Regions from separate parts of the Variovorax cryoconiti genome, predicted to be linked through region 2. Evidence: predicted binding sites of a transcription regulator. Region 2 holds the regulator's gene; each other region holds the start of a gene.
What was found. Region 2 encodes FNR, which switches genes on or off when oxygen is low (the NO sensors DNR and NnrR bind a similar motif). Its sites were predicted from a motif close to TTGATNNNNATCAA; they were not measured.
Positions count from the first base shown of each region.

Region 1: ACSFA2_RS08865 (oxygen-binding di-iron domain-containing protein) is a predicted target of FNR. The motif match lies at 2,249-2,262, and genes of this name have one in related genera.
Region 3: ACSFA2_RS10020 (fatty acid desaturase) is a predicted target of FNR. The motif match lies at 1,636-1,649, and genes of this name have one in related genera.
Region 4: ACSFA2_RS22860 (DASS family sodium-coupled anion symporter) is a predicted target of FNR. The motif match lies at 1,646-1,659, and genes of this name have one in related genera.

Region 1 is NZ_JBPJZI010000002.1:863,237-866,446, forward strand. It holds gene ACSFA2_RS08850 (hypothetical protein) at 1-678, opposite strand, end outside; gene ACSFA2_RS08855 (D-amino acid aminotransferase) at 842-1,705, shown strand; gene ACSFA2_RS08860 (CBS domain-containing protein) at 1,706-2,137, opposite strand; gene ACSFA2_RS08865 (oxygen-binding di-iron domain-containing protein) at 2,325-3,134, shown strand.
Region 2 is NZ_JBPJZI010000005.1:279,309-282,518, reverse strand. It holds gene hemN (oxygen-independent coproporphyrinogen III oxidase) at 1-1,134, opposite strand, end outside; gene fnr (fumarate/nitrate reduction transcriptional regulator Fnr) at 1,372-2,088, shown strand; gene ACSFA2_RS15145 (hypothetical protein) at 2,069-2,320, opposite strand; gene ACSFA2_RS15140 (FixH family protein) at 2,331-2,612, opposite strand; gene ccoG (cytochrome c oxidase accessory protein CcoG) at 2,631-3,210, opposite strand, start outside.
Region 3 is NZ_JBPJZI010000003.1:195,774-198,983, forward strand. It holds gene ACSFA2_RS10015 (phosphoglycerate kinase) at 1-386, shown strand, start outside; gene ACSFA2_RS10020 (fatty acid desaturase) at 457-1,566, opposite strand; gene pyk (pyruvate kinase) at 1,770-3,210, shown strand, end outside.
Region 4 is NZ_JBPJZI010000012.1:65,049-68,258, reverse strand. It holds gene ACSFA2_RS22860 (DASS family sodium-coupled anion symporter) at 43-1,551, opposite strand; gene phbB (acetoacetyl-CoA reductase) at 1,729-2,466, opposite strand; gene ACSFA2_RS22850 (ABC transporter ATP-binding protein) at 2,599-3,210, shown strand, end outside.

The DNA of each region.
Region 1 (3,210 bases), on a different contig from region 2:
GGCGCCCACGGCCTGGGCCGCCGCCAGCGTCGCGGCGTCGGACGCCGCATCGCTGCCGGCGCCGGCCTGCCAGTCGTGCAGCGCACGGGCTTCGGCGAAGAAGGCCTCGGCCTGCGGGCGGTGAATGCCTTCCAGGCCGGCACGGTCCCTGGTGCTGCCATGCGCCTTCATGATCTGCTGGATCAGGCTTCGCACCGCCTCGTCGTCCGCGCTTTCCGGCGGGATCACGCCGTCGCCGTTGAAGCGCATTGCGGCCAGCAGGTCGCTGCGGTCGGTCACGTCGGCCAGGGTCAGCGTGTCGGCGCCTTCCTTGCCGCGCAGTTGCAGGATGCGGCGCGCCTCGTCGATCAGCGGGGTCTCGCTGCCGTCGCCCGAGGTGATCGCCGACAGTGGCAGGCTGTCGCCGCCCTGCAGCAACAGGTCGGGGTCGGTGAGGTGCCGGCATGCCCAGGCGCAGGCGGCGATGAGTTCCGGGGGACGGATGCGGCCGTCGCGGTCGGTGTCGATCAGGTCGAGCGTGCGCGGGTCGAGTTCGGTGCCGCGGGTGGGGCAGGCCAGCGCCACCCACAGTTTCTGGTCGAGTTCGCCGAGGTGGGCGAGGTCCGCGCCGTTTCGGATGAGCACCTGGTCCACGCCACCGGCGCGAAAGAACTGCCATGCATGGGCGGCGACAGACATCGAGCTAGAACTTTCTTCGGAGGGAATCGGGCGTCGAGTCTTTCGCATCTCGCAGGGCGCGTGCGTAGGCGGTTGGGCCAAAAGCAGGTGCGCGACGGCCGAGCCGGCATCGCGAGGGCACTGCGGGGAGAATCGGGGCCTTCATCTCCCTTTCGGTTTCCGCATGCACGCTCTTCCCGATTCCCTTTGCTACCTCAACGGCGATTACACGCCGCTGGCCGATGCCAAGATTTCCGTGCTCGACCGCGGCTTCATCTTCGGCGACGGCATCTACGAGGTGGTGCCCGTGTACGGGCGCAAGTTCTTCCGTTTCTCGCAGCACCTGGCGCGCCTCGGCCGCAGCCTGGCCAGCGTGCGCATCGCCAATCCGCTGGACGAGGCCGGCTGGCTCGAGCGGGCACGCCGTCTCGTCGCCGAACATCCCGCCGACGACCAGATGCTCTACATCCAGGTGAGCCGCGGCGTGGCGCCGCGCGACCACGTGATGCCCCAGGACGTCGTGCCCACGGTTTTCATGATGACCAACGCCATGAAGCCGCCATCGGCCGCGCTGCTGGCCAAGGGCGTGGCCTGCGTCACCTCGCGCGACTTCCGCTGGGAGCGCGCCGACATCAAGAGCACCTCGCTGCTGGGCAATGTGCTGGCACGCCAGATCTCGGCGGATGTCGGAGCGGTCGAGACGATCCTGTTCCGCGACGGTCTGCTGACCGAGGCGTCGTCGTCGAACGTGTGGGTGGTGCAGGGCGGCGCACTGCTCGGTGCGCCCAAGAGCGAGCATGTGCTCGAAGGCATCCGCTACGACCTGATCCGGGAATTGTGCGAGGCCGAAGGCATTCCCCACGACCTGCGCCCCATCGCCGAGGCCGAGGTCCGCGCCGCCGACGAGCTGCTGCTCAGTTCGGCCAGCAAGGAAATCATGCCGGTGACGCTGCTCGATGGCCAGCCGGTCGGCAGCGGCGCACCCGGCGCTGTCTTCGCACGGCTGCATGCCGCCTACCAGCGCGCGAAGGAAACGCAGTCAATCTGATCAGCTCTGGATGTAGCTCGTCAGTTGCTCGATGGTCTTTTCGTGGTCCGCGATGATGTCGTCCATCAGGTCGCGGATCGACAGCATGCCGACCACCTGGCCGTTGTCGACCACCGGCAAGTGGCGGATGCGCTTCTGGCTCATGAGCGTCATGCAGTCGTGCGTGGGGGTGTCGGGCGTCACGGTGATGACATGGGCCGTCATGATCTCCGCCACCTGCATCGCCTTCGAGTTCTTGCCAAGCAGGGCCACCTTGCGCGTGTAGTCGCGTTCGGAGAAAACGCCCACCAGCCGATCGCCTTCCATCACCACCAGGGCGCCGACTTCGTGCTTGGCCAGCACATGCAGTGCGTCGAAGACGGTGGCGTCGGGGCTGGTGTGCCACAGGCCGGCATTTCGTCGTTGGGCGAGCAGGGCGGAAACGGGTTTCATGAGGTTTCTCCGGACAGTGGGGGGATCGGTGCGCGGGTGCGTCGGACTCATCATAGGGGCGGCCCGGAGTCGGTGGCCAGGTAGACAAATGGGCGAATGGCTTCTGTGCCCTTGATCCCCATCAACCGTTGACGCCGTCGGGCTCTCTACAGTCGGGCCTCTTTCTTCCGACCTTCCAGACCTGCCCGTGCCGATCGAGCTCTACCGCGACCCGCAGCATGCCTGCCTGATGTTCACCGACCTGGTCGGCGCGGATGGCCAGGCGGTGCAGGCGAACCAGTTCCTCATCGTCGACCACGGCACCGGTGCGGTCATCGATCCGGGCGGCAACCTCGCCTTCAACGAGCTGTACCTCGGCATGACGCGCCACTTCAGCCCGCACAAGCTGTCGTACATCGTCGCCTCGCATGCCGATCCGGACATCATCGCCTCGCTCGACCGCTGGCTGACATCGACCCGTGCACAGCTGGTGATCTCGCGCGTGTGGGAACGCTTCGTGCCGCACTTCACCAAGGTCGGCAAGACCGAAGAACGGATCATCGGCGTGCCCGACCTCGGTGGGCGCCTGCCCCTGGGCAACAGCGAACTGTGGCTGCTGCCGGCGCACTTCCTGCACGCCGAGGGCAACTTCCATTTCTACGATCCGGTCAGCCGCATCCTCTTCACCGGCGACCTTGGCGTGTCGATGACCAGCGGCCGCGAGGCCCAGACCCCCGTGCGTGAACTGGCGCCGCACATTCCGCGCATGGAAGCCTTTCATCGCCGCTACATGGTGTCGAACAAGATCCTGCGCCTGTGGGCGCGCATGGCACGCACGCTCGACATCGCGATGCTGGTGCCGCAGCACGGGGCGCCCATCGAGGGCCGGGCGGCCATCACGGACTTCTTCGATTGGGTGGAGTCGCTGATGTGCGGCATCGACCTGTTCGACGACCGGGCCTACCAGGTGCCGACGACGCGGATCGACCCGCGCATCCACCGCACCGACATGTCCTGAGCGCCGGCCGGCGTGCGCAATTCCCGCCTTTGCGGTTCTTTGCGCGAAGCCCTGGGGGCGCTGCGCGTCGGCCTGG
Region 2 (3,210 bases):
CATCAACGCCATGATCACCGAGCGCCGCAGCACGTCGTCGCGCGACAGCGCCAGGCCGCGCACCACCGGCAGGCGACCCTGGTCGAGCAGGTCGTAGTACTCCTCCAGCGTCTTCGCGTTCTGGCTGTAGGTGGCGCCGACGCGGCCGATGGCTGACACGCCCAGCGCCACCAGGTCGCAGTCAGGCTGCGTGCTGTAGCCCTGGAAGTTGCGGTGCAACCGGCCCTGCCGCTTGGCGATGGCCAGCGCGTCGGTCGGCAGCGCGAAATGGTCCATGCCGATGTAGACATAGCCGGCCGCGGTGAGTGCGGCGATCGAGCGCGACAGCATGTCGACCTTGGTCGCCGCGTCGGGCAGCTCGGCCGCCTCGATGCGGCGCTGCGGCTTGAAGCGCTCCGGCAGGTGGGCATAGGCATAGAGCGCGATGCGGTCGGGCCGCAGGTCGCAGATCTGCGCCAGCGTGCGGTCGAAGGAGGCGGCGGTCTGCTTCGGCAGGCCGTAGATCAGGTCGACGTTGATGGACATGAAGCCAAGACGCCGCGCCGCCGCCATCAGGTCGAACACCTGCGCCGCAGGCTGGATGCGGTGCACCGCCTTCTGCACCGCAGGGTCGAAGTCCTGCACGCCGAAGCTCAGGCGGTTGAAGCCCATCGCCGCCAGCTTCTCGAGCCGGCCCTCGTCGATGGTGCGCGGGTCGATCTCGATCGAGTACTCGCCGTCGGGCGCCAGCACGAAGGCGCTGCGCAGGATGTCCATGAGGCGGCCGAGGCTGGCGTCGTCCAGGAAGGTCGGCGTACCGCCCCCCAGGTGCAGCTGGCTCACCAGCGCGCCACGCCCGAGTTGCGCCACCTGCAAATCGACCTCGCGCGCCAGATAGCGCAGGTAGTCGTCGGCGCGCTCGTGGTGCTTGGTGACGATCTTGTTGCAGGCGCAGAAATAGCACAGCGACGCGCAGAACGGCACGTGCACGTAGAGCGACAGCGGCAGCGCCCGGGCGCTGGTGCCCATGCGGCGCTGGCGCAGCGCCTGCGCGTAGTCGTCGCTGCCGAAGGCTTCGACAAAGCGGTCCGCGGTCGGGTACGAGGTGTAGCGCGGGCCGGCAACATCGAAGCGCTTCAGGGTCGCCGGCGTCATGGTGGGTGCGGCGGGTGCGGCAGACGGGGGAACCAACTGCAGCCGGCTCGGCGCGGCGGATTCGGTAAGGAGGGTGGATGGCATGGTGATGGGGCGCGGAGGGCTCGTCGACTGTGCCGCCAACCGGGCCCTTCTTCATTGACGCCCGTCAAGCCTGCGCACCCACGGCTCGCGAACAATTCCCTCAAACCACCGACGCGTCGGCAGCGCCCTCCCCGCCTGCCTCGCCCGCAGCCCATGACCCCCGAAACCATCAAAGTCGCCTGTTCCAACTGCAACCTGCGCGAGCTGTGCATGCCGATCGGCCTGCAGCCCGCCGACCTGAAGCGCATCGACGAGATCGTCGCCACGCGCCGCAAGGTGAAGCGGCGCGAGACCTTGTTCCACAACGGCGAGCGCTTCACCTCGCTCTACGCCATCCGCACCGGCGTCTTCAAGACCCGCGTGACCTCGGAGGACGGCCGCGACCAGGTCACCGGCTTCCAGATGGCGGGCGAAATCATCGGCCTGGACGGCATCGTGAACGACCACCACACCTGCGACGCGGTGGCACTGGAAGACGCGGAAGTCTGCGTGATGCCCTTCGACCGCATCGAGGAACTCTCGCGCGAGGTGACGGCTCTGCAGCGGCATGTGCACCAGATCATGAGCCGCGAGATCGTGCGCGAGCACGGCGTGATGTTGCTGCTGGGCAGCATGCGTGCCGAGGAGCGTCTCGCGGCCTTCCTGCTGAACCTGGTGCAGCGCCTGCACGCGCGCGGCTTCTCGCAGTCGGAGCTGGTGCTGCGCATGACGCGCGAGGAGATCGGCAGCTACCTTGGCCTCAAGCTCGAGACGGTGAGCCGCACGCTGTCGAAGTTCGTCGAGGACGGCATCGTCGCGGTGCAGCAGCGCCATGTGCGCATCGTCGACGCCGACAAGCTGCGCCGGTTGGTCAACGCGCCGGCGTGTTGACCTCGCGCCGCGACATCGCGAGCAGCGCGGTCAGCGCGCTCGAGCCCATCGCCAACAGCCAGAAGACGAAGAAGCTCGCGGTGTAGAGCCCCTGGCGCGACAGCGGCAGCGGCTCGCCGCGCCAGTGCACGTCGCTCGGGTCGACCATGGCGAACACCAGCATCTCGACCACGCAGGCCAGCAGGAACGAGGGCCAGAGGATCCAGGCCAGGCGGCGAATGCGGCGTTTCATCGCGGCCGTCTCAGCGCTTGGGCAAGGGCACGTCGTCGCTGGGCGTGGCGGCATGGTTGCGTCCTGCCTGGGCCGGCATCAGCTTCTTGTCGGCCAGCGTCTTGTTGATCTCGATGCCCTGGCGGTAGTAGTCCGCAGACACCACCGGGTCGGGCGTGCGGATGGCCAGCCACAGCGTGGCGAACCCGGCCACCACGACGATCGCCGGGCCGGCGATCACCATCCAGACGAGCGGGAACTTCCACCATGGCTCGGCTGGCTCGGCGGGTGTCTTCGATGCAAGGGCATTCATGGGTTTGTCTCCTGTAGTTCAGCGCGGAACGAGAAAGATGGCCTTCTCCGACACGTGGGCGCCGCCGTCGGCCGCCCGCACGTCGAAATACACGGGGTGCGAGCCCGAGGGCGCGGCACCGTACGGCAGCTGCAGGCGCACCGCGACCCAGCGCGATTCGGCAGGCTGGACCTCGACCGAATCGCCAGCGGCGACCGTGAGGCCTTCGAGGCCGCTGGCCGCAATGGCATAGCGCTGCGGCCTTTCCGTCGCGTTCATGACCTGCAGGCGGTACACGTTCTCCAGCATGCCGCCCTCGACGATGCGCGCAAGCGAAGCGCGGTCGCGCACCACGTCGACCTTCAGCGGCGTGCGCACCACCAGGCTCGCGAGCAGGCCGATGCACAGCGCCGCCAGCACGCCCGTGTAGACGAGCACGCGCGGGCGGATCACGCGCGCCACCACCTGGCGCGCCGACCAGCGCGCGGCCAGGCCGTTCTGCGTGGCGTAGCGGATCAGGCCGCGCGGGTAGTCCATCTTGTCCATCACGGTGTTGCAAGCGTCCACGCACAGGCCGCAGCCGATGCATTCGTACTGCAGGCCGTCGCGGATGTCGATG
Region 3 (3,210 bases), on a different contig from region 2:
CCAAGACCTTCGCAGCGGATGCAGTGGCCACCGTCAAGGCCGCCGATGCGGTGGAGGCCGACGACCTGATCCTCGACATCGGCCCCAAGACCGCCGAGATGCTGGCCGCACAACTGCGCGAAGCCGGCACCATCGTGTGGAACGGACCGGTCGGCGTGTTCGAGTTCGAGGCCTTCTCGCACGGCACCGAAGCCATCGCCCGCGCCATCGCCGAGAGCAAGGCCTTCTCGATCGCCGGCGGTGGCGACACGCTGGCCGCCATCGCCAAGTACGGCATCGAGAAGGACGTGGGCTACATCTCGACCGGCGGCGGCGCCTTCCTCGAGATCCTGGAAGGCAAGACGCTGCCGGCCTTCGAGATCCTCAGCAAGCGCGCGGCCGGCTGAACGCCCACTCCACGCCCATGAAAAAGCCCGCATTCGCGGGCTTTTTGCTGTCGTCGTCGCGGGCCGGGTGTCAGGCCATGGCCGCCGCGGGCGCACGCATCGCGCTGGTCGCTCGGCCCTGGAAGTCGGTCCAGCACTGGCGCGAGAAGTCGTAGAGCTTGCAGGCGCGGGCGGTGGAGAAGTACCACTTCCAGGAGAAAGGCTGGACGATGATGCGTTCGGGCAGCAGGTGCTCGAGCATCTTCTGGGCTTCCTTCAGCTTGTAGAGCGGGATGCTCATGTCCACGTGGTGCGCCGTGTGCTCCATGATGTGGTGAATGAGCGCACCGATCTGCAGCGGGAAGGTGAGGTGCACGGTGGTCGACACGAAGGGCTGCGCGCGCTGCCAGGCGGCCTTCTCGTCGTGCCACTGCACCTTGACGTGCGTGTGGTGGCCGTAGATCACGAAGCCCATCATGGTGAACCAGAAGGCCATCGGCACCACGAAGCCGAGCAGCAGCGCCAGCAGCACCGACTGGCCGGTGGCCAGCGCGGCGGTGCTCAGCGCGGCGATCCAGAGGGCGGCAAAGCCGGTCACGAGCGCGCAGTCCTTGGCGAAGATCGGGCGGTAGCTGTTGCCCATCGTGGCGCGGGACGGGAACATCATCTTCTTCCACCAGATCTCGACCATGTAGTACAGGCCGGGGCCCCAGCCGCTGCGGTAGATGCGCTCGAGGGCGCGGCGCACCGGCGACAGCGCGCGGTACTCGGCCTGCGTCAGCGGCGCCCAGACGAAGTCGACGCCCTTCAGGTTGGTGAAGCCGTGGTGCACCACGTTGTGCCCCATGTCCCAGAGGCTGTAGGCCGTGAGCGAGGGCAGGAAGGCAATGCGGCCCAGCCACTTGTTCAGGCGACGGTGCGGCGTCAGGCTCTGGTGGCAGCCGTCGTGGCCGATGATGAAGAGCCGGCCGATGACGAAGCCCGCCAGCAGTCCGGCGAGCAGCTTGAGCCAGACCGGCTTGAGCAGCACCGTTCCCGTGACGAGCGCACCGAACAGCAGGTAATCGATGGCCAGCAGCACGAAGGCGCGAACGGTCGTGCGCTGCGAGATCGGGATCAGCCAGGAGCGGATGACCTTGCGGTGCGGCAGCGGCATGTCCGGCGACAGGGGCGTGGGAACAGGATCGGTTGGGGTCTGCATAAGACGAGGCGAAAGAAAGGAAAAACGACGGCGCGGGTGTGCACCGTAACGCATTCATCGGAAGGGGTGATGACGAAGATCAAGTGCGTGGGGTTGTCAAAGCAACCGTGTCGTATCGCGCAACGACATCTCCACATGTGAGAATTGTGCCAAAACCCCGGTCCGCCCGCGGAACGGATTCCCCGACAGCCCCAGGAGACACTGTGGACACGACCCGCCTTCCCCGCCATGCCACCAAGATCGTCGCGACGCTCGGCCCCGCGTCGAACACGCTCGAACTGATCGAGCAGATGATCATTCACAAGGTCAGCGTGGTGCGGCTGAACTTCAGCCACGGCACCGCGCAGGACCACATCGACCGTGCGACCATGGTGCGCGAAGCCGCTCGCCGCGCCGGCCGCGAAGTGGCCATCATGGCCGACCTGCAGGGCCCGAAGATCCGCGTGGGCAAGTTCGCGCAGGGCAAGATCTGGCTCGAGCCGGGCGCCAAGTTCGTGCTCGATGCGTCACGCACCGAGCTTGGCGACGTCGACGCCGTCGGCCTTGACTACAAGGACCTGCCGCGCGACGTGAAGGCCGGCGACCGCCTGCTGCTCAACGACGGCCTCATCGTGCTGATCGTGAACCTGGTCAAGGGCGAGGCGGTGCACACCACCGTGCTGCTCGGCGGCGAACTGTCGAACAACAAGGGCATCAACAAGCAGGGCGGTGGCCTCACGGCGCCGGCGCTGACGGCCAAGGACATGGAGGACATCAAGACCGCCATGAGCTTCCAGGCCGACTACGTGGCGGTGAGCTTCCCGAAGAACGCGACCGACATGGAGATGGCGCGCCAGCTCTGCAACGTGGCCGCGGCCGAGTTCGGCCACCGGCCAGGAATGATCGCCAAGATCGAGCGGGTCGAAGCGATCCCGAACCTGGAAGCGATCCTGCGCGCCAGCGACGGCATCATGGTCGCGCGCGGCGACCTCGCGGTCGAGGTCGGCAACGCGGCCGTGCCGGCACTGCAGAAGAAGATGATCCGCATGGCGCGCGAGATGGACCGTGTGGTCATCACCGCCACGCAGATGATGGAGTCGATGATCACCAACCCGGTGCCCACGCGCGCCGAGGTGAGCGACGTCGCCAATGCGGTGCTCGACGGCACCGACGCGGTGATGCTCAGCGCCGAGACCGCCTCCGGCCGCTACCCGCTGGAGACCGTGCAGGAGATGAGCCGCATCTGCGAAGCCGCCGAGCAGGCCGAGGACACGGCGCGCGACACCGACTTCAGCGGCCACACCTACGCCCGCATCGACCAGGCCATCGCCATGGGCGCGCTCTTCACGGCCCACCACCTGGGCGCCAAGGCGATCGTCGCGCTGACCGAGTCGGGCTCGACGCCGCTGTGGATGAGCCGCCACTCGGCCCACATCCCGGTCTACGCGCTCACCTCGCGCCTGTCGACGCAGCGCAAGATGGCGCTGTTTCGCAATGTGCGCCCACTGCTGATGGATTCGCACACCGACCGCGACACGGCCCTCGAGCAGGCCGAGTCGCACCTGAAGAAGCGCGGCATCGTGCAGAGCGGCGACGTCTACGCCATCACCTGCGGCGAGCCGATGGGCGCGCCGGGCGGCACCAACATGCTGAAAATCTGCCGCG
Region 4 (3,210 bases), on a different contig from region 2:
AGCGCCCCACGCGCCGGCAGAAAACCCCGTCGCAAGGCCCGCTCACCAGAAGCCCAGGACCTTCCACCAGGTCGTGCCGATGACGGCGAAGACGAGCAGCTCGACCACGCACATCACGAAGCCCACGCGCCACCACAGGCCCATCGTGACGTAACCACTGCCGAAGATGATCGGCGACGTGCCGGTGGCGTAGTGCGTGAGCGTCATCATGATGGAGGAGCCGGCCGTCATCATCAGCATGAAGGGCACCACATAGGCGGGTGGAATCAACTGCGCACCGACGCCCAGGAAGGCGAGCATCATCGCGCTGATGTGCGCCGTGGTGCTGGCGAACAGGTAGTGCGAGAACACGAACATCAGCACCAGGATCGCCGCGATCGGCGGCCAGCCCATGCCGCTGGTGACGATGGCGGCCTTCATGCCTTCGGAGAACCAGGCGATCACGCCGACCTTGTTCAACTGCTCGGCCAGCATCACCAGGGCGCCGAACCAGATCAGCGTGTCCCACGCGCTCTTCTCGGACAGCACGTCGTCCCAGTCGATGGTGCCGGTGATGATCAGCACGAACAGGCCGACGAAGGCGACCACCGTCGGGTCGAGCGTGAACGCGGGGCCGAACAGCATCGCCGGGACGTTCGCCCACAGCACCAGCAGCAGCCCGAAGGTGCCCAGCATGACTTTCTCGGGGGGCGCGAGCGGCCCCATCGTCGTCAGCTCGGCGCGCGCGTAGTCCACGGCGTCCGGCGTGGCCTTCAGCGCGGGCGGCGACAGCAGGTAGATCACCAGCGGCATCACGAGCAGGCAGACCAGGCCGGGCAGGAGCATGCACAGCGCCCAGGTCGTCCAGGACAGGTGAAAGCTCTGGTTCGTCGCCCGGGCGACGTAGTCCACCACCAGCGGGTTCGGGGCCGTCGCCGTCAGGAACATGGCCGACGTGATCGGGTTGGCGTGGTAGTTGACCAGCGCCAGGTAGGTGCCGACCTTGCCCTGCGTGCCCTTGGCCGGGTCCGAGCCGAAGGCGGTCGCGATGGACTTCATGATCGGATGCACGATGCCGCCGCCGCGCGCCGTGTTGCTGGGCGTGAAGGGCGCCAGCACCAGCTCGCAGATGGTCAGGCCGTAGCCGATGCCGATCGTGCGCTTGCCCAGCAGCGCGATGAAGATCAGACCGATGCGGCTGCCCAGGCCGGTCTTCTTCAGCCCGCGCGAGATCAGGATCGCCACCACGATCAACCAGATCAGCGGGCTGGAAAAGCTGCCCAGCGCGTCGGTGATCGCGCCTTTGGACGAGTTCGAGGTGACCTGCGTCAGCGAGACGATCACGATGGCCATCATCGCCATGACGCCGATCGGCATGACCTTGAGGATGATCGCCACGATCGTGGTCAGGAAGATTGCCACCAGCCGCCAGGCATCGGGCGTGAGCCCGTCGGGGCGCGGAATCAGCAGCAGGGTCACCAGCACAGCCGTGGCGATCAGCGCGGGCACCAGTTTGAAAGGCACGGCTTCGTTGAAGTAGCGAAGCGCCGCCTTGAGACGGGTGTAGATCATTCGATTCTTTCCGGAGTGCCGGCCAGCCCGCCACGTGCGGCGATCCGTGTCGCCGGCGGATGGGTGCAATCTAGGCGCGATCGCACGCCGCCGGTTGACCGGCGTCAAGTCCCGTCGCGTTCGCCCAAAGAAAAACCCGCCGAAGCGGGTTTGTCGACGACGCAGCGCGAAGGCGCGTCAATGCATGTGCAGGCCGCCGTTGACCGAGAAGTCGGCGCCGGTGGAGTAGCCGCCTTCGTCGGTGGCCAGCCAGGAAATGATCGAGGCGATCTCGCTCGGCTTGCCCAGGCGCTTGACCGGGATCGTGGCGATGATCTTGTCCAGCACTTCCTGGCGGATCGCATTGACCATGTCAGTGCCGATGTAGCCCGGGCTCACCGTGTTGACGGTCACGCCCTTGTGGGCCATTTCCTGCGCCAGTGCCATCGTGAAGCCGTGCATGCCGGCCTTCGCCGCCGAGTAGTTGGTCTGGCCGGCCTGGCCCTTGGCGCCGTTGACCGAGCTGATGTTGATGATGCGCCCCCAGCCCTTTTCCACCATGTCGGCCACCACCTGCTTGGTGACATTGAACATGCTGTTGAGGTTGGTCTCGATGACGGCACTCCAGTCCTCGGGCGTCATCTTGAGGAACATGCGGTCGCGGGTGATGCCGGCGTTGTTGACCAGCACGTCGATGCTGCCGTGTTCGGCCTTGGCCTTGCTGAAGGCGTCGACGGTGGAATTCCAGTCACCGACATTGCCGACCGAGGCGTAGAAGTCGAAGCCCTCGGCCTTCTGTTCGGCCAGCCATTTGCCGAAGTCGCGCGTCGGGCCGCAGCCCGCGATGACCGTGAACCCGTCCTTGTGGAGGCGCTGGCAGATGGCGGTTCCGATTCCTCCCATCCCACCGGTGACGTAGGCGACTTTTTTGCTCATGATTTTCCTTCGATTGGTACGACGCCCGGACAGGCCGGACCACTGTAGCGAAGTTTCTCACGAGGCCCGGCCCAGGAAAACACTGACCTGCGAAGGGAACACAACTGTCACATATCGTTCCTACACTGCGCCATGTCTTCGATCGCCCTGAACAGGGTCGCCAAATCATGGGGCGACAGCACGGCCCTGCACGCCGTCAATCTTCAAATCGCATCCGGTTCCTTTTGCGTCCTTCTCGGGCCCTCCGGCTGCGGGAAATCCACCACATTGCGGATCATCGCGGGGCTCGAAACCGCCACGCAGGGCCAGGTGCTGATCGATGACCAGGACGTGACAGACCTGCCGCCGGCGCAGCGCGGCATCGCGATGGTGTTCCAGAACTACGCCCTCTTCCCGCACCTGAGCGTGGCCGACAACATCGGCTTCGGCCTGTCGGTGCGCAAGGTGCCCGCCGCCGAAAGCGCCGAACGCCTGCGCAACGCCGCCGCCCTGCTCGGCCTCACCGCCCTGCTCGACCGCAAACCCGGTCAGCTCTCGGGTGGGCAGCAGCAGCGCGTCGCGCTCGGCCGCGCGCTGGTGGCCCAGGCCAAGGTCTGCCTGATGGACGAGCCGCTGTCCAACCTCGACGCCCAGTTGCGCCAGGACATGCGGCGCGAGCTGCGCGAGCTGCAGCAGAAGCTGGGCCTCACGGTCGTCTATGTCACGCACGACCAGACCGAGGCGATGAGCATGGCCGACCAGGTC